Regions from separate parts of the Shewanella sp. P1-14-1 genome, predicted to be linked through region 1. Evidence: predicted binding sites of a transcription regulator. Region 1 holds the regulator's gene; each other region holds the start of a gene.
What was found. The regulator MetJ, encoded in region 1, represses methionine synthesis genes. The targets are predictions, from matches to a motif close to TAGACGTCTAGACGTCTA.
Positions count from the first base shown of each region.

Region 2: msrA (peptide-methionine (S)-S-oxide reductase MsrA) is a predicted target of MetJ. The motif match lies at 4,163-4,180, and genes of this name have one in related genera.
Region 3: AN944_RS00170 (methylenetetrahydrofolate reductase) is a predicted target of MetJ. The motif match lies at 1,671-1,688, and genes of this name have one in related genera.

Region 1 is NZ_LKTL01000001.1:284,057-291,117, reverse strand. Features, by position in the region: gene AN944_RS01125 (SDR family oxidoreductase) at 288-1,007, opposite strand; gene AN944_RS01120 (LysR family transcriptional regulator) at 1,200-2,108, shown strand; gene AN944_RS01115 (conjugal transfer protein TraF) at 2,229-3,455, shown strand; gene AN944_RS01110 (sulfite exporter TauE/SafE family protein) at 3,499-4,239, opposite strand; gene metJ (met regulon transcriptional regulator MetJ) at 4,349-4,666, opposite strand; gene metB (cystathionine gamma-synthase) at 4,889-6,049, shown strand; gene AN944_RS01095 (bifunctional aspartate kinase/homoserine dehydrogenase II) at 6,103-7,061, shown strand, end outside.
Region 2 is NZ_LKTL01000008.1:6,188-13,248, forward strand. Features, by position in the region: gene AN944_RS07270 (dihydrolipoyllysine-residue acetyltransferase) at 1-799, opposite strand, end outside; gene AN944_RS07275 (alpha-ketoacid dehydrogenase subunit beta) at 809-1,786, opposite strand; gene AN944_RS07280 (thiamine pyrophosphate-dependent dehydrogenase E1 component subunit alpha) at 1,789-2,967, opposite strand; gene astE (succinylglutamate desuccinylase) at 3,118-4,149, opposite strand; gene msrA (peptide-methionine (S)-S-oxide reductase MsrA) at 4,321-4,800, shown strand; gene trxB (thioredoxin-disulfide reductase) at 4,968-5,921, shown strand; gene AN944_RS07300 (GNAT family N-acetyltransferase) at 5,951-6,505, opposite strand; gene rplT (50S ribosomal protein L20) at 6,628-6,987, opposite strand; gene rpmI (50S ribosomal protein L35) at 7,006-7,061, opposite strand, start outside.
Region 3 is NZ_LKTL01000001.1:35,925-42,985, forward strand. Features, by position in the region: gene AN944_RS00160 (YrhK family protein) at 1-121, opposite strand, end outside; gene AN944_RS00165 (trimeric intracellular cation channel family protein) at 566-1,204, opposite strand; gene AN944_RS00170 (methylenetetrahydrofolate reductase) at 1,692-2,666, shown strand; gene AN944_RS00175 (DUF3360 family protein) at 2,981-4,504, shown strand; gene AN944_RS00180 (hypothetical protein) at 4,991-5,443, shown strand; gene AN944_RS00185 (Na+/H+ antiporter subunit E) at 5,524-6,024, shown strand; gene AN944_RS00190 (monovalent cation/H+ antiporter complex subunit F) at 6,024-6,320, shown strand; gene mnhG (monovalent cation/H(+) antiporter subunit G) at 6,317-6,658, shown strand; gene AN944_RS00200 (Na(+)/H(+) antiporter subunit B) at 6,688-7,061, shown strand, end outside.

The sequences.
Region 1 (7,061 bases):
TTGATAAAAATATAATTGATAAAAATCTAATGCTTTGAGGTGTATATTGTTTGTTATTGATAAATAATGGTATTTTTCTTTTTGTTAAGAGGGGGGAGTATTGTTTAATGCTTGCAATCGCTTTTGAAGGCAGGTTTTAGATCACACTTTTAATATTTAACTATCTCTAAAGTGATATTTGGTGGTTGCATAAAAGTAAATATGGAGAAGGATACAGCAGAAAGTGTGCACTGTTTTAGTTACAGTGCACATTGATCAATGTGTCTATTGATGTTGTCGGTAAGCTCTTATGGTTGCTGACGTGTTGCGGCAAGCGCGATTTCACGAACACAAACGCTTTGTGGCATTTCGTAGGCAAATACAGCCGTTTCAGCAATGACTTCTGGTGCGACTACGCCGCCCATGTCTTCTTTCCAGTCTGCGTAGCCATCTTTAATCGCTTGATCTGTTGTGTGGCTTAATAACTCAGTTTCTACCGCTCCTGGTGCAATGGTCACCATGCGAACATCGTCCATAGCAACTTCTTCACGGATATTTTCCGTTAATGCATGTACAGCAAATTTAGTTGCACAATAAGCCGCATGGTTTGGAAAGGTTTTACGGCCAGCAATTGAACTTACGTTGATGATAGTACCTGTTTTACGGGCTTTCATACTGGCTAAAACAGCATGAATACCATTCAGTACGCCCATTACGTTGATGTTGAGCATCTTGCTCCATTCTTGTGGATCTTGCACATCTGCTTGACCTAGTAACATCACACCAGCGTTATTGATTAAACAGCCAACAGGGCCGTATTGTGTTTCAGCTTCAGTAATGGCTGCTTTCATCGCTTCAGTATCTGTCACATCAACGCTAATTGCTAAGCTATTTTCAAGTTGCAATGCCTGCATGGGTTCAAGACGGCGAGCCAATAATAGTAATGGATGTCCCTTAGCGCTGAATGCTTTGGCCATTGCTGCACCAATACCTGAAGATGCACCAGTAATTACGATAAGTTCTTTCATGATTTCGACCTCTCTTTGTTAATGAGAGAATTATAGAGCGCGATTTATTGTTGATATATAATCGATAAAGAACATAATTGTTTACGTATGACTTCTAATGAGCCAGCGCTAGCGATGACTCATTGACGTATATAGGCGGTGGTTACTGCAGAACTGATACCATCTTATCTGCAAATGGATATTGAGAGTTAAATGAATACAGAAATAAATTTAGTGGATATCCGTGCTTTTGTGGTGATTGCAGAACAAGGTAACTTTACTCAAGCTGCGGAAGTATTGGGCTGTTCACGCTCGCACTTATCTAAACAATTATTGAGTTTAGAAACATTTCTAGGTGTCAGTTTGATTATTCGCACCACCAGGACGCAACGATTGACAGATCAGGGCGAGCTATTTTTACAACAATGCCAGCAAGCGTTACATCAAATTGAGCAAGCTGTGGCCACCACAGTAGATAGTGCGGAAAAATTATCAGGTAATATTTATATCAATTGTGTGGGTGGTTTTTTAGGGGAAGACATTATCGTTCCCTTAGTGAATGACTTTATCCAACTATATCCCGATATCACTATAGATCTCGATTTCAGTAGCCAACGAGTCGACTTAATTGAAGATCATTTTGATGTGGTATTTAGAATGGGGGATTTATCGGATTCAGGATTAATAGCACGAAAGCTTATTGATATTAAAAACTGTACCTTGGCGTCACCTGCCTACCTTGAAAGATATGGACAGCCGACACATCCGAGCCAACTCAATAAGTATGCTTGTATCGTTGGTTCGATTAATCATTGGCGTTTTAGTCAACAGGGAGCTGTGAAAGAGCATATTGATGTTGCGATTAAAGGTAAGTTTCGGTGTAAAAATGGCCGAGCAATGAAGATTAGCGCATTAGCTGGTAATGGTATCGTCAGGTTGCCATATTTATATTGTCATCAAGAGATACAAACTGAGAAATTAGTCGAAGTATTTACAGATTGGCAAATACCCGACACACCGTTTTATGTGCTTTATCACAAGGACAAATTTCAACCTGAGCGCCTGAAAAAATTTATACAGTTTACCCATGAAGGTTTCAAATCTTATCTGCCTGATTTATAAAAATTTAGTCAATGCAGTTAGTTGAAACAAGGTAAAAATGAAAATTTAGTTTGCTGATATGACATCCTTTTTTGATTATTTCTACTATCTTTATTAAACAATAAAAATAGGAAAACTGGGATGCTATCAAGACTAGCGCTACCTTTCTGTTTACTCTTGCTTGCCAACAATGTGCAAGCTAGCGGGCTTTATTTTGAAGCTCGCAGCGACAGTATGGGCGGTACTGGTGTTGCTGCCTCTAATCGAGTTGGCGCTAGTTTCATTAATCCTGCTTTATTGGCCATTCTTACTCCACATAACACCTATACCAATGATGAAATCAACAAGACCCAAGCATTTTCTTTATTACTGCCAACAGTTGGCGCGGAAGGTTCTGATAGCGATAATATGATTGATAAGTTTGATTCGTTAAAGGACTCTTATGATGGCCTTGAAACGGCAATCAATAACGGTGACTCCGCCGAGGTTGAAGCCTTTCGAGACGACTTAGTGTTAGATTTAGAATCACTCAAAGGCAATGTGGCGAATGTATCAGCAGGAATTGGTGCAGCTTTGGTGATACCAAATCAACGTATGCCGATGGCGGTTTTTTATAAAAGTTATATTGACGCAGTGGGTGTGGCCGATATTGCCCAGTCAGACATTGATACTTTGAACGTGCTTGACCCTAATAACCCGCCAACTGAAATCACTGACCTAGATTCTCAAGGCGTCGTGCTAGCTGGTAGTGTGACTGATTTTGGTGTGGCACTCAGCTTTCCTTTGTCGATTGTAAATATGCCTGTCAGGGTAGGGGTTTCACCGAAGTTTCAACGAATTGATACTTACCATTACTCAGTTAATGCTAACAATTTCGACGCTGATGATTTTGATGACGACAAATATCGTAACGATGAAAATCTCTTTAATTTGGACGTTGGTGTCGCATTTGAACCTATTGAAAAATTAACTATTGGGCTATCTGCCAGAAACTTATTCAGTCAAACCGTCAAAACGGTTGAAGCGCAAGGACGAGAGTTTCACTACCAAGTGGAACCATTAATTACCGCAGGCGCTGCCTACGATTGGTCATCGGTAACCTTGACCACAGATATTGATTTAGTCGACCAAACCCGATTTAAAGAGTTTGATCCTGTGCAGTATTGGCGTGTAGGCGGTGAGCTAAAAGCCACTGATTGGCTCTCGTTGAGAATGGGTTATCGACATGACTTAAAAGACAACAGTGTTGATATATATTCATTTGGTACAGGTTTTGCGATTGGGCAAGCATTTAAGTTAGACATGAGTGGTAGCTATGGTGAAGATGACGCCGTAGGGGCAGTATTACAAACCTCTTACCACTTTTGAGTGTTGACTTAGCAGATCGTCAGCGACTTTAATTATGGCGTGATTAACTGATAGATAAAGCTAACGTTGACTTAATTGTTAGCACGATCGCACTCAGGCCACACAGCACTAATGTTGCCATTCTGGTTTTTTCTTTGTCGACTTTATTGGTTAGCTTTCCTGCCACTAGGCTACCCAAAAACACCGACGGCAATAACATCAATGAAAGCCAAATATGTTTTAGCTCAACGAGTCCCGCCACAATGAGTATTAACATCGCAATCATAGAACTAAAGACAAAAAATATAGATAAGGCTGCACGAAACTGTGGTGCGTCTTTTCCGGCAAGTAATATTGCTAGAGGTGGGCCACCAATTGCAGCGATATTGCCAAATACTCCTGATAAAACCCCTGCTATAAACAAAGTGATCTTATTTACTGGTGCGGTAATTTTATAGATGCTAAGAATGACTGCAGCAGCCACAATAAAGGCTATCGCTAGCCCTAATACTGCTTGTGGGGCAAAAATTAATAATCCAGCACCAAGAAAACCACCAGGGACTCGACCGAGCAAGGCGTATTGTAAGCCATTAAACTTGAGCGGGGTTCGCTCTCGCAATAACGTTATTAATGCAATGGAAAATCCACATGCAATAACTGGAACAGGAACAAGTTGAGGGTCAATAATGTAAAGCAGTGGACTGGCGACCACAGCTAAGCCAAAACCTATTAGCCCCTGAGTTAGTGCGCCCAGAAATATGATAACCGATGCAAGCATCAAGGTTTGCGGATCGATAAATGCCATTCTGTGCTCGTTGACTTAATTAAGGTCGGTGCAAATTTGGTGCGACAAATTTATGCGAATAGAAATGCAGAATAAAATTGAGCTTACATAAAAGTAAGCTCAATAGCGGTTATTCGTCTAAATCTTCCCACTCGATGCCCATTTTATCCATGAGAGCTTTAGCCTCACTTGGAATGCTATCTGGGCCTTCTTTAGATAAATCTTCATCGTTAGGGAGTGGTTGACCAGTATATGCGTGCAAAAATGCTTCACATAATAGTTCACTGTTAGTGGCATGACGTAAGTTATTCACCTGACGACGAGTACGCTCATCAGTTAGTACTTTAAGCACTTTTAACGGAATGGATACCGTAATTTTTTTAACTTGTTCGTTTTTTTTGCCATGTTCGGCATATGGGCTGATATAGTCGCCATTCCATTCAGTCATTAACTCACCTTTATACGATAGATTCGTGGCAGATTTTAACTGCTTATTTATTACAGTCAAATTATTGCTGCTATTCTATAACGAATGCAAATAGATTTCTTTATGTTTAGACGTCTAAACGTCTAATATGTGTTGACGATCTAACTTTGCTTAGGTACATTTAGCCATCTAGACATCTCTACGGTGTGTACTCTATAGTGTGTCAATCTTGAGGAGCTTACAATGAAAAAACATCGCGCAGCTACATTAGCAGTTCGCCAAGGTATCGAATCTGATACTCAGTATGGCGCGGTAGTCCCGCCGATTTATCTTTCAACAAATTATTCATTTGATGGACACACCAACCCAAGGGAATTCGACTATAGCCGCTCAGGTAATCCGACTCGTTGTGTACTAGGAGAGGCAATCGCTAAACTAGAAAATGGCGCGACAGGGATTGTAACTTGTACAGGAATGGCCGCGATTACCTTAGTGACCAGTTTACTTGGGCCTGATGACTTAATCGTGGTACCGCATGATTGTTATGGTGGTAGTTACCGACTGTTCACAAATCTTGCCAACAAAGGCCAATTTAAATTATTGGTTGTTGATCAAACTGACGAGAAAGCACTCACTGAAGCGATAGCGCAAAAGCCTAAAATGGTCTGGTTAGAAACACCTTCGAACCCACTTTTGCGAGTTGTGGATATTAAAGCCATCGTTGAAGCAAGCCATGCTGTTGATGCACTTGTTGTTGTCGACAATACTTTTTTATCTCCAATTTTACAGCAGCCATTAGAACTTGGTGCTGATATCGTGATGCACTCAACGACTAAATACATTAATGGCCACAGTGATGTTGTTGGCGGCGCCGTTGTCGCTAAAGATGCAGAGCTTGGTGAGCTATTACATTGGTGGTCAAATACCTTAGGGCTAACAGGTTCTGCATTTGACAGTTACTTAACACTGCGTGGTATTAGAACTTTAGCCGTGCGGATCCGTGAGCACCAAACTAATGCTCAGCGTGTGATTGACGTGCTGCAATCTAGTGATGTCGTTGAAAAAGTGTACTATCCCGGTTTAAAAGACCATCCAGGTCACGATATTGCTGCCAAACAGCAAAAAGGCTTTGGTGCTATGTTAAGTTTTGAGCTTAAAGGTGGCGAAGCAGAAGTGGTTGCCTTTTTAAATGCATTATCGATTTTCAGTGTTGCTGAAAGCTTAGGCGGAGTGGAAAGCTTAGTTGCCGTCCCAGCAACAATGACCCACAGAGCAATGGTGCCTGAAGCACGTTATGAGGCTGGTATTAAAGATACATTACTGAGACTATCTGTCGGGATTGAAGACGCAGAAGATTTAGTGAATGACATCAATGCCGGGCTCGCAGCAGTTGCCGCATTATAGTTCCTTGTCAGTCAGCGTTTTGCACAAAAGTTTAGTGGTTTAAGGAGTACAAAATGACCCGCAGTCATTTACATAAGTTTGGTGGTTCAAGTCTTGCTGATGCAGATTGTTATCGCCGTGTCGCCCATATTTTGTTGACTCATGGAAACTGCGACGATCTTGTCGTCGTGTCAGCTGCGGGAAAAAGCACTAACTTTTTATACAAGCTGTTGTCGCTTCGGGAAACGGGCGAATTATGGCAAGAAGAATTACAAGTTCTCATCAGCTACCAGCAAAACTTAATTGAGCAGCTGCTCTCTAACGAACAAGCCCGAGATTTACGTGAGCGTCTATCAACGGATAAGGCGCAACTGATCAGCCTGTTATCACTTGAACAGCGCAATGAATTCGAATTAAACCAAGTGCTCAGCTTTGGTGAACGTTGGTCTGCGCGCTTAATGGCTGCGCTTTTACGTGAATCAGGTGTTGCTGCAATCAATGTTGATGCTTGTTCAATTCTCGTTGCTGACGAAGGCTTAGTTCCTAATATTCGATTAGCGCAATCACGTGAAAAAGTGCAAGCACTGCTTGAAGCACATCCCAATGAGCGATTAGTCATTACTGGTTTTATTTGCGCTAACCAGCAAGGTGATACTCTGTTACTTGGACGAAATGGCTCTGATTACAGCGCAACCTTAATTGCGAGCTTAGCAGATATAGAACGAGTAACTATTTGGACTGATGTTGAAGGGGTGTTTAATGCAGACCCGAATAAAATCAATGATGCCAAGTTACTCAATAGTATGTCATTGGCGGAAGCGGATAGATTGGCTCATTTAGGTTCTCCTGTCCTTCACAGCAGGACATTACAACCGTTATTTGATACCAATGTCAGTTTGGCTGTTCGTTCTAGCTATGCATCTCATACTGATTTTACCTTGATTGCGCCGCAAAGCTCTTCGGCAAGTGCGCCGGTTGTAACGAGTTTAAATGAGGTCGTACTGTTTAAAATTAAGCTGCAATCACCAACAGA
Region 2 (7,061 bases), on a different contig from region 1:
TGGCAAAGTTTTCTACATCTTCTTTATATACTCGACCATTCTTACCACTGCCGGGTACATTAGCAATGTTGATATCTAACGTTCTCGCTAAGCGACGAACGGCAGGACTTGCTAATGCTTTTCCTTGTGGTACTGAAGAAGTCGCTGAAGCCACGGCTGTCGTTGCCGTTTCTACTTGCGTAGATTCAACCACTGAGCTTGTTGATTCAACTTCAATAGCAAATAAAGGTTCATGAACTTTAGCAAGTTGACCCTTTCGGTAATGCAGCTTAATAATTTTACCATTTTTAATTGCTGGTATTTGTACTAACGCTTTATCAGTCATGACATCGGCGATGGGTTGATCTTCAACGACTTGATCCCCCTCTTCTACAAGCCACTCAACTAATTCACATTCAACAATACCTTCACCTATATCCGGTAAAAGGAATTCTTCAACAGCTTTACCAGATACGGTTACTGAATCAGTCGTTGAGCTAATTTCTACATTCTGCTGTTCAGTCGATACTTGATCATCGTGATTCTGTGATGAACTTTCTTCTGTTTTCTCGGCTGACGTTGCTTCAATATCAACGGCGTATAAAGGCTCATGTACTTTAGCTATTTCACCTTTTGCATAGTATAACTTAGTCACAACGCCACCATGTGGTGCTGGAATTTGTACTAATGCTTTATCTGTCATAACGTCAGCGATAGGTTGATCTTCAACGATAACATCGCCTTCTTTGACCATCCAATCAACTAACTCACATTCAACTACACCTTCGCCAATGTCAGGCAAAATAAAATCTTTAATCATATCTTGCTCCTAATAATTGACTGAAGCTTTAATAGCTTCATAAGTTTTTAGCTCATCAGGCATGTATTCTTTTTCAAGAATCAAAGGATATGGTGTATCAAGACCACAAACACGGCTGATTGGCGACTCTAGGTGTAAAAAACATTCTTGTTGGATTTGCGCAGCAATCTCACCAGCAAATCCACCTGTTAAAGGTGCTTCGTGGTTAATCAGAAGTCTTCCTGTTTTCTTAACCGATGCAGCTACGGTATCAACATCCCATGGAGACAAAGTACGTAAATCGACAATTTCACAAGAAATACCGTCTTTTTCTGCCATTTTGGCCGCTTTTTCTAAAATTTCCATCTGAGCGCCCCAACCTAATAAGGTTATATCGCTACCTACTTTAACGACTTCAGCTTTACCGAGTTCGATAACAAAATCACCAGCAGGTACTTCGCCAACAGATGCACGATACAAACGTTTAGGTTCAAAAAAGATAACAGGGTTAGGATCGCGAATTGATGCTAACAATAACCCTTTAGCTTGTTCTGGGTTACGGGGTACTACAACCTTTAATCCTGGAGTTTGTGTGAAGTAAGCCTCAGGAGATTGTGAATGATAATGACCACCTGCAATACCACCACCGTAAGGTGTTCTAAAGGTTAAACCACCGACATTAAACTGATTGCCACTGCGGTATCTGAATTTGGCAGTTTCATTTACGATTTGATCAAAGGCTGGAAAAATGTAATCAGCAAATTGAATTTCAGCAACTGCAGTCATGCCGTTTGAGGCTAGACCATTGGCAAAACCTGCAATGCCTTGTTCTGTTAACGGTGTATTGAAACAACGTTCACGACCAAATTTTTCTTGTAAACCAGAAGTTGCACGGAAAACACCACCAAAATGGCCAACATCTTCGCCAAATACTACCATGCACTCATCATCAGTCATTGCGATTGATAACGCATCGTTGATGGCGTGTAACATATTCATTTCAGCCACGATTAAATTCTCCCTGCACTTTTTGGATATGACTTTGGATATTTCTTAATATGTTGTTTTAGCTCTGCCAATTGCTTTTCAAGGGCTGGCGTTGGCTTATCCAATACATCTGTAATCAATGAGTCAAGGTGCGGTAATGGCACTTTCTCTGCGACTTTTACTGCGTTTAACACTTCTTCTCGGTAATGTTCATACTGAGCAGCGTCGTCTTTTTCGTTTAGCCAATCTTTATTGATCATCCAAAGCTTAAAGCGTTTTACGGGATCATGTTGTTCCCACTTGGCTTCTTCTTCTTTAGAGCGATAACCTGAAGGATCATCCGATGATGAATGCGCACCAAGACGATATGTCATCGCTTCAATCAACACTGGTGCATTATGCTCAAGTGCATAAGCTCTAGCTTGTTGTGTTGCAGCTAATACTGCAAGCATGTCATTACCATCAACTCTAATAGTGTGCATACCATAACCAACACCACGACTCGCAATACCATTACCAGCAAATTGCTCTTCGGTTGGAGTTGAAATGGCGTAACCATTGTTACGGCAGAAAAAGATAGTCGGAGACTTAAGCACTGCGGCCATATTTAAGCCAGCATGAAAATCACCTTCTGAAGCTGCACCTTCACCAAAGTAGCAAATTGCTACGTTACGTTTACCTTGTAACTTGAATGCATGAGCAACACCTGTTGCTTGCGGTATTTGCGTCGCTAGAGGTGAAGAAATGGTTTGATAATTAAGTTCATTACTGCCGTAATGAATAGGCATTTGACGCCCTTTGCCTAAATCTTTCTCATTACTGAACATTTGATTCATGAACTGCTCTGTAGTGAAACCACGATAGCGTAAAGAAGCATGCTCACGGTACTGGGCAAGAATTACGTCGCCATCATCAAGCGCAGCTGTACTACCAATAATTGAGGCTTCTTCACCAGTACAGGTCATGTAAAAACTAATCCGACCTTGACGCTGCGCACTTAACATACGTTCGTCTAAAACACGGGTAAATACACAAGTGTCGTAAATACGTTCAGCTAGTGCTTGATCAATGACAGGCATCACCGCATTTTCATATGTGGTACCGTCTGCTTGCAGAATTTTTAAAATAGGAATGTGCAATGACGCTTTGTCTAAGAAGCTGACACGATGCACTGTTTCATTATTCAGCGGTGCGTTGCTCATATTATGCTCTTGTTATCTGAGGCCTTATAAAATAAAGCTTAATTTATTATATGCGAAAGCACATTACGTTAACGTAAACTTACTATCAACTAATGTGCTTTCTTGTTGGTAAATAACCTTGCAAAAAATTTGTATATCTAACTTTACAAGTTATTGAATATCTTCATTGGGCGCTGGTACTAAACATAATACCGTGCGTTGCCCAACAGGTACATTTTCATTTGGAAAAACGATAGCTTCGTAGGGCTCTATAACCTTTATCTGTTGATTATTTTCAATTGCTAAAGTCTGGCCTTGCTCAAAGCCTGTAAAGTTTTCAGTCGTCTTAGAAAATGAAAAAGCAAAATCATCAAAATGCTTATTGATTGAACGTGATACTTTATACAGGTTGAGTTTATTGCTATCGAATACTGCTAATTCTGGTTCTATTTGAGTAATTAGCGCCGCTAACATTTTGTGGGTATTTGCAAATTTATGCATATCATTTTCACCAAATGGCATAACTTTACCTAGCTCAACGGTAAACGCATCAGCTTTAAATTGCTCTGATGAAAAATAACTAAATGTTGTTGTGGGTTCGTGATGAAACAAAATCGTATCTACATCGCAGCCTGCTAAAAACATTATTTGTTTTGCACTGAATGATCTGCCTGGTCTGTAGGGATATATCGCAAACTTTTCATGCTTTGAAGGCTTGATAGCAGTGTGCAAATCGTAATGAATACGCTGCGAGTTATCATTGTCATAGAAAAAATCACTGACGTATTTTTCTAGCGCTTTAGCTCTCACTCGCTCTTTATTTATCAGCCCTTCTCCATCTGAATGAGCACCTGAAAACAAACGGTTCATGTTCTCTTCAACAAAGCGTGTTTGAGTCAATATAGAATCAGGGTTACCAATAATGAATAAAACACGATGCAGCGTTTCTATTTTACAAGTAAGTAAATCACTGATGAGTTTGTTACATATTTCTATAGGCGCGGTTTCATTACCATGAATGGCACATGATAAAACCACATCCTTTGTAGAGCCAGATGCGGGGCTAAAGCTGATTACACCATTATCTAAGATTGTGACTGTTGTTTGATTTGATAATGTGAATGCTTGGCTTTTTAAAGGCTTATCAATATTGGCCAAAGTAAAAGCGAGAAAGTCATGATCGTCCATTAATTGCTGAAACACAAAGACTCCTTGAAAGACGTTTAAACGAATAGGTTTCATAATCGTGTTGATTCTAACACATTCAATGAACGCGAACGTTAAGTGTCATTTAACAAAATGTAAATCTTTGCTTGCATTCCTGCTGTGAACAAATATACTTTTAGCCATCTAGACTTCTTTATGGGTATAACTATGACATTAGCAACATTTGGTGCAGGCTGTTTTTGGGGCGTCGAATACTTCTTTAAACAAGTAGAAGGTGTTTTAGATGCCAAATGCGGTTATATGGGCGGGAATGATCAATACCAAACTTATGCTGAAGTTAAAGCGGGTAGAACTGGCCATGCCGAAGTAGTTCAAGTTGAATTTGACGAAACCATCGTCTCATACGAAACCTTAGTCGCTGTTTTTTGGCAAAATCACAATCCGACGACCTTGAATCAACAAGGTGAAGATATTGGCACACAGTATAGAAGCACTATCTTTTTCCATGATGATCAACAAAAAGAAATAGCTGAGTCAGCAAAACAACAATTAATCGCCAGTGGCAAATGGGGAAACCGTCAAATTGTTACAGAAATTGTACCATTAAAGCGTTTTCACATTGCCGAAGAATACCACCAAAATTATCTAGAAAAGAATGACTTACCGAGCTGCCATATTTCGTTTTAACAAGTAAGCGCTGAAAATAAGTATAAAAAGGCACCACTTTGGTGTCTTTTGTGTACATAGTCGATTAAAGCAATCTATAAGTTAGACCGAACTGCGCTTTACCCGCCCCGTTAAATTCCCTACAATCCATTCAAATTGCTTAGGCATATGAATACGGAGATATAACAATGAGTCAAGCACGTCATATTAACCTACTGATATTAGGTTCTGGCCCTGCTGGTTACACGGCTGCAGTTTATGCTGCACGCGCAAATTTAAAACCAGTTATGATCACTGGTATGCAACAAGGTGGACAGCTTACGACAACGACCGAAGTTGAAAACTGGCCTGGTGACGCGAATGATCTTACTGGCCCTGCATTAATGGAAAGAATGCAGCAGCATGCTGAAAAGTTTGATACAGAGATTATCTTTGACCATATTAACGAAGTTGATTTCAGTGAGCGCCCATTTAAATTAAAAGGTGACAACGGTGAATTCACTTGTGATGCCTTAATTATCGCAACAGGTGCGTCAGCTAAATATCTAGGTTTGCCTTCTGAAGAGGCATTCATGGGACGTGGTGTTTCTGCTTGTGCAACGTGTGACGGATTCTTTTATCGAAATCAAAAAGTGGCCGTTGTAGGTGGTGGTAATACTGCCGTTGAAGAAGCACTATATTTAAGTAATATCGCATCAGAAGTTCATTTGATTCATCGTAGAGATAGTTTCCGCTCTGAAAAAATCTTAATCAACCGATTAATGGATAAAGTAGCGAGTGGCAACATTATTCTACATTTAGATCAAACTCTCGATGAAGTTGTTGGCGATAATATGGGTGTTACGGGTCTAAAGATGAAGAGTACTAAAGATGGTGCGATTTCAGATTTAGACGTTGCGGGTGTATTTATTGCTATTGGTCATAGTCCAAATACCGGTATTTTTGATGGTCAATTAACCATGAATCATGGTTATATTACTGTAAATAGTGGACTACAAGGAAATGCTACCCAAACGAGTATTGAAGGTATTTATGCTTGTGGTGACGTTATGGATCAACATTATCGTCAAGCTATTACATCTGCCGGTTCTGGTTGTATGGCAGCGTTAGATGCTGAACGTTTCTTAGACGCTCAAAAATAAATTGCTATTTTTAGAATAAAGCCAACTATTTAGTTGGCTTTATTTGTGTCTTTTGAATATAAAACAACGTCTACATCGCCTTCCACATCAGGGTGCGACAGTTTTTCAATATATTTCATACCCAGTTTTTTCATTATATTAATTGAAGCTAGGTTTTCTTCATCTGCAATGGCGGAAAAGTGCTTTATGTTTTGCTGAGTTGTAAGCAAATGCTCCATCACAGCTTTTGCACTTTCAGTCGCTATTCCTCTTCCCCATGTTGATTGTTTAAAACGCCAGCCAATTTCTAAATCAGAATATGAAGGAGACAGAGTGAAGAAATGCATAGGTCGAATGAGTATCCAACCAAGAAAAGAACTAGGATGCTCTTTAAGAGATACTTTCCAAAGTCCCCAACCTCGTTCTGGGTTGATGTATTTAGCTAACCTCGGAATATAAATGTCTTCTATTTCTTGCGCTGAAGTGACTTTGCCACCGTTTATGTATTGCATCACAGCAGGGTCTTGATCTAACTCAAACAACAAGTCGCCATCGTTGAGTGTCATTAAACTAATTTGCAATCGTTCAGTGTGTAACTGTTCCATGTAAGTACACCTATTCTCTAAAGTATTAACACAACATTTTATTCGGTGTTTTTACTATCCTATAAGAATTTTGGGCATAAAAAAAGGAACCCGAAGGCTCCTTCTTTAAGCATAATAGCTAATTACTTAGCTAAAGCTTCTTTTGCTTTTTCAACTAAAGTAGTGAAAACTACTTTGTCGAATACAGCGATGTCAGCCAAAATCTTACGATCGATTTCGATTGATGCTTTTTTAAGGCCATTAATGAAACGGCTATAAGAAAGACCATTTTGACGAGAAGCCGCATTGATACGTGCAATCCAAAGTTGACGGAATTGACGTTTCTTCTGACGACGGTCACGGTAAGCATATTGACCAGCTTTAGTTACTGCTTGAACAGCAACGCGGTAAGTACGTGAGCGAGCTCCGTAATAACCTTTGGCTAATTTAAGTACTTTCTTGTGACGAGCACGAGCGGTTACACCACGCTTAACTCTAGGCATTGTTCATATCTCCTTTAATTAAGCGTATGGTAGTTGACGTGCGATTGCTGGCACATCAGACTTTGCAACTAAAC
Region 3 (7,061 bases), 250 kb from region 1:
AAATGCCACCTAATTTATAGGCAATAGCATTGATCGTTTCCCAGCGAAACTGAGATCTTAAGGCTTTTTTATCCGCGGTTAAATTTAAGATACGGCGACGATTTGAAAAAGCATGTGGCATAGGTTTGATATCTCAGTAGGTTTTGTCTTTGCTCAATTCAGCACTAACGCCAGTGATTAATGCTATCGTCATCGATAATAAGGATTAGTGCGAATCTTATATGAAGGAGCGAACCCTACAAATAACCGTATTTGATTAGCACTCAACCAAGACAACGTTGGCTTAATCACAAACAGAGATGTAGTTTGAAAAGAAATAGAAAAACCAGAATGGGGTGAAATACACCCCACTGATGACGAATGACTGTTCTCGTTGATGGCAAATCTTATAAATGACAGCTCTTGTAAATAATAGGCCTTGTAAATGACAGTTCGTGCAAATGACGGCCCTTATAGATGGCAGCTCTTGTTAATGACACCTCTTGTCAATTACGGCTCTTGTCAATGACAACTCTTGTTAATAACGGCTCTTGTCAATGACAGCTCTTGTAAATAACGGCTCTTGTTAATGAAGGCTATCTGAAGGAGTCTGGTAATCAAACTTGGGCATTGACCACTCATATCGAATCGCCAGCATTCTGAAACTAAAGCCAAACATCACAGCAATTGATAAGCTTATCCATTCAACAACACCGCTGAATTTCATCACCACATACAAGGCAGCAGTTGCGAGAGCAACAAGTGCATAGAGCTCTTTTTTAAAGATAAGCGGCACCTGATTACATAAAATATCTCGAATGACGCCACCAAAAACCCCCGTCACAACCCCCATAACGATCGCAATTTCAGGACCATAACCAAGCATCAAGGTTTTTTGTGCACCCACAATAGAAAATACCGCTAGCCCGACAGCATCAATTGCCAAGAATAGGCGCGAAAGGTAACGCATTAACGGTGCTATCATCACCGTCAGTAAAGATGCGGTAGCGATGGCTAACAAGTAGTGCACGTTTTCAATCCATATAATGGGATAATTTCCCAGTAACATGTCTCGTAATGTGCCACCACCAATGGCAGTAACACAGCCAATGATAACGACACCAAACAAATCCATTTGTTTTTTACCTGCGGCCAACGCGCCTGTCATCGCTTCAGCTAGGATACCAACTAGCCATAAGGCACTGATCACTTTAACTTCTAACATAACACGCACTAACAAATAAAAAAGGAAGCAAATATTGCGCTCATCCCCGCTAAAAATACAGATATAATTTCTAATTTTATCATTATATTTTCTAATGCTTTTACAGTGAAAATTTATACAAGCACCTACAGCTATATGGTTGAAAGATTTAAAACCAAAATTTAGTAATTAATAAAATAGCTAACACAGTATTTATGCAACCAAAACAAATAAGGACTCTATATGCACCAAAAGTTACATTAACCTTATCCTATTCGCTATTATTATGTTGCTGTGTATTCCAACTGCCGCCATTCAACACACTGAATTACTATTAGAGTCGACAGTAATATCAGTCAGTGTTTGGCAACACAAAACGATTAGGCTTTTATCATTTAGCCGCTAAATGACGATGACCTTAGTTATATCTAAAAATTATCTTATTGAGCCTTAACAACCGCCCTGATTTAAGACACAATGTAGATAACATCCATCTAGACGGCTAAACATGAGAAAATCATTAAAACAGCGATCGTCAGATCATCACCGTGGAATATACTTTATTGGTACTACCCCACCGAAAATCGATACTGATTTTGAGTCGGTCAGCATTATTGCTGATAAGTTACTCGCTCGCCTTGATGAGATAAGTTTTGACGGTTTGATCATTTATGACATTCAAGATGAAACCAGTCGTACTGACACCCCTAGACCTTTTCCATTCAAAGCCACCCATGACTCTGGCACCTATGCACAATTAATCAACCAAAAGTCAGGTAAGCCTGTTATAGCCTATAAGAGTGTTGCAGGGCTGGATGAGCGAGGGTTTAATGAATGGTTATCTCGCGCTTGGTATCAAAACAATGTCAGAGATCTCGTCTTGGTGGGCTCCCCCTCTACTCAGGTAAAAAGTTCATTACCACTTAATGATGCTTATAAGGTCTTAGCTTCGCACTCTCAGGACTTCTATCTTGGTGGTGTTGCCATTGCAGAGCGCCACTTAAGCAAAAAGAATGAACACATTCGTTTATTAGGTAAGTCGACTCAAGGCTGCGAGTACTACATTACTCAAGCGGTATATAACGCCCAAGCGACAATTGATATGCTAACCAGCTATGCTCAAGAATGTGAGTTAAACAACATTAAACCCAATCGAGTTATCTTAACTTTCTCACCTTGTGGCAGCGCCAAAACCCTAGAATTTATCAACTGGTTAGGGGTCTCAGTACCAGAAGAAACCAGTGAGCGTATTCTATCTGCAGCCGATCCTTTATATGAGTCGATTAAAATAAACCACAGTAATCTACTGCAAATTTTAGATGCGGTGATTCAGCTAAATATCCCGTTAGGGTTAAACATTGAAAGTTTAACCAATCGCAAGACTGAAATTGATGCATCTATTTTGATGTATAAATTACTGAAAGGCACCATGGATCAAGCGTTAGCACAAAATCAAATTGATCAATTTGTGCTGAATAAGTGATCACACAGAAACTATCATTCTCTATGGTGCTGATGCGCCATAGAGACTCCTTTAAGTTTCATCTAGCTAACACCTTTATTAACAGGCTTCTTGCTAACAAAGCATCAAACTCCCCTATATATCGCTTTTTTACCTCACAACGCTAGCGACACTGACTTCACCCAAACCTATTTTACTAATGTAAACAAATATTTACCTACGACTAATGTCTGAGGTTAAAACGCCGATTATTACTCGCTATGGCTATAGGGTTCAGATAAGGTGCTTCTAATTTAAAGCAGTAGCACTTTTAGTGAGTTAGCAATAGGAATGATATGAGCAGTAATTCAAAATCCATACATGAACAGAAAAGTGAATCTCCCCCCAGTCAATCGCAAACGAATCCATCCAACAAACAATATCAACAGCAACATAAACCCAGTTCTGCCTTTAACTCTCGAGATGAGTATTTAGAGCATGAATTAACGATTATGGATCCAAAGCGCTGGCGCCCTAATCTACCAGGCAAAGACTATCGCTTTGAACTGGAAGACACCATTCCAGCAATGGCTGCAACCATAGGTAAAGTGGTCATGGTCGGCGCCATTGCCACCACATTTGCAACCTCACTTGGCCTTGAAGAAAGCTTTATTCTGGAAAATGTCCGTTACGAACTCATTATTGCCGCTTTCTTCATTGTCATTTTCTCAGGTTTTTTATTGCCTACAGCAAACTTAGCTGGCACCCACGGACCGCTTATTCCCATTATTCCAATTGTGGTTGCAGCAGGCGGCCACCCAATGGCATTTGGACTACTCATTGGCGCCTTAGGCTTAATTCTTGCCATCAGTAAAGGCGGGAGTATGCTCGCCAACCTCACCAGTAAAGGGGTTTGTGGCGGACTCTTGCTGTATCTGGGGTTTGTTGGTACTGCATCACAAGTAAAAAAGCTGTATGCATGGGCCAACAGTATCGGTATGGAACACATCGCATTTATCGTGATTTTCTGCACCATTATTTTATATGCCTTACTAGAGCACTGGCGAAAACGTTGGCTAGCCGTGCCATTAAGTTGCTTACTCGGTGGTACGTTAGCCTTTGCCCTCGGCGCGCCATTTGAGTTTCAAACTGCGCCAGGTCTACCGAACATGAGCCCAATGTACTGGTGGGGAGAAAGCTCAGGTTGGATGCTTGGCTTACCGACTCTTGAAAGTTTTATCGTGGTTTTGCCCTTCGCTGTGCTCGCTGTCGCGATGTGGTCGCCAGACTTTTTAGGTCATCAAGTATTTCAAAAGATTAACTACCCGCAGCGCACTGAAAAAGTGCATATGAATATAGATGACACGATGACCAGCGCTTCAATTCGTCAAACCTTTGGTTCAATGCTTGGGGGGGCCAACTTCACTTCATCTTGGGGCACATACATAGTCCCTGCGGCAATTGCTAAACGCCCCATTCCTGCAGGTGCGCTACTGACAGCCTTGTTCTGTGTTATTGCCGCACTTTGGGGTTATCCAATGGATTTAGCCATTTGGGAGCCCGTATTGTGTGTTGCCTTAGTCGTTGGGGTATTTATCCCACTTCTTGAGGCTGGTATGGAAATGACCCGAGAAGGAAAAACCACTCAATCAGCTGCGATTGTGGTGTTTTCGTCTGTATTAGTTAACCCTGCTTTTGGTTGGTCACTGACAATGTTATTGGATAATTTAGGTTTAATAGGCTGTAAAGATCGCAGTGCTAAACTCACCAAAATGAACCGCTGGATAGCCCCTAGCGTTATGTTTATCATTCTTACAGGGGTGATGGCATTAGTTGGCTTACTACCAGGTATTCCAGCCATCATTTCAGGATTAAACTAACGGTTCATTCGCCAAAAATTTAAGCTAGCTGAGCGCTAATGACATAACTGAGCAATAAATAGACAGAGGCTTGAACCTACAAGCCTCTGTGAATAAAGCCGCCAAACTGCTTTTGCAGATCCAAATATTAACAATAACCGCCAATCCCCCAGCTTATCGAGCTTACTCACCAACTTGAAAAATATTCGACATTATAAAAAAACAGTCTATTTACACTTACTTAGTATTTAAATTAAAACAAACTGTGTTATAAACGAATAACAGGGTTAAATAAAAAACAATTCGATGTTAATTTAAAAAATCTTTGTGTTAAATCAATGTTAATCACAAACTTTTATGGTTTGCTTGAATAGTGTCGGCATATATCGCCTTAAAACGAGCAAAGAATAACCATATAAAGTAAACCAAAGGTACCTAAAGCGTATTGCGCTGATACCGTTCAATTTATGAATGTGCAATCAATAGAATTATAAAAAAGGGGTTCATATGAGGATCATCCAACTCTTAGCGCTATTAACGTTCACACTCACTTTTTCACTATCAGCAGTTTCGAGTAACGCTAAAAATGAAGAGCAGCTCGTTCTTTCATCTTGTTTATCAGTTAATAAAACCGCATCTGAGATGTCGACTCAAGCATGTTCCTACTATATTCAAGGCTTTCTTGCTGGCTCATTCAACACCAGTCAACAGTATGAACTAAAGAACACATCGGGAGGATTCACCGATAGAGCCTATCGCACCCGAGTCGGTAAACAGACATCAAAAATACTTCCAACTGAGGTTTGCATACCTGCAAATGAAACCAAAGAGCAGTTAGTTGGGCGTATCGTCGATAGAACAATTGAGCAATTGTCACCGACTACAGATTCATTACAAGGGCTGCACAGTCAGATTTATCAAGCAATCGCCAACGAATCGTCGTGCGAGCAGCAAGATTAACGGCAACAGAAATTAAAAAATAACTTTTACCGGCAGGCTAAGTTTTAGCTAGCAATAACTCACACTAAGTATTGATTAATATGACACAAGAAATTAAACGCAGCGTCGTGCCAAGCCATCGGCTTAGCTTGATATTAACACTGGCGCTATTTTGGTGGATTAACTCCAATTACAGCAACCCTTTATTATTATCTTTAGGGGCTGGTTCAATCATGCTGGTGCTCTATATTGCGCAAAAAATGGATGTAATCGATCAAGAAACTCATCCTATTCGTCTTAATGCCCACATGCCCAGTTACGCACTATGGCTAGTTAAACAGGTCATTTTGTCGAATATCAGTGTGGTTAAACATATTTGGATGGGTAATAAAAGTATTACCCCCGTACTGACCACCATAGACACGCAGCAATGCTCAGATATTAATAAAGTGATCTACGCTAACTCCATCACCTTAACCCCAGGAACCGTAGCGATAGACTTAATTGATGACCAACTCACCGTTCATGCTTTAGATAATGCTGATATCGACACACTTAAAACCGGAGAGATGGATCGCCGGGTAAGGGAGCTTGAAAACTAATGTTAGCCGCTGCCACAATCGCCATTCTAGTTGTTATGTTACTTGCGATCATTCGCTGTATCGTTGGTCCCACCCTTTACGATCGAATATTAGCGTTCAACTTTTTTGGCACTAAAGCCATTTTGTTGATTTCCGTTTTAGGGTTTTTAATGGGTCGCCCAGAGTTTCTCGACATCGCCCTCGTCTACGCCCTCATTAACTTTATCAGTGTTATCGGCGTATTACGTTACTCAGATTCTGCCGAATTTAAAGTCGCTCCTTATAAATCTCATCCAACCAAGGAGACTAAAGAATGAGCTTGTTACTCGAAATCAGCAGCGGTATATGCCTGCTAATAGGGAGTTTTTTATGCTTTTCGGGTGGGATAGGAATTATACGTTTCCCAGACTTTTACACCCGCATGCATGCTGCAAGTGTTACCGACACATTAGGCGCAGGCTTAATTCTCATTGGCCTTATGCTGCAAAGCCCCAATGGTATGGTCTTAATTAAACTGATATTGATTTTAATTTGTACGCTGTTCATTAACCCATCTGCCAGTCATGCATTAGCAAAAGCGGCACTACATAATGGCTTAATACCAAAAGAAGCTAAGCGTGCAAATCTAGGAGGGAACAAGTCATCGAAGCTTTAGTTGATATCATACTATTAGTATTTTTAGTGGTGATTGCCATTGCAATCGTGCGCATGACTGACCTATTAGCCGTTGTCATGTTAAGCGGTATTTATGGCTTATTATCTGCCTGTTTCTTTGTTGTACTCGATGCAGTAGATGTGGCCTTTACCGAAGCATCTGTTGGTGCGGGAATATCGGGGTTACTCATGTTAGCGGCCATTACAATGACAGGCCGAAAAGAAGCGCCAAGGCGTCATAAGCCTCTTTTATCATTATTTGTCGTACTGGTTACAGGTGGCATGTTGATATATGGCACGATGGATATGCCTTACTTTGGCGCCGTTGATGCTCCAGTTCACCAGCATGTGGCCCCTCGCTATATCCATGACTCTATGGAAGAAGTCGGCGTTCCTAATATTGT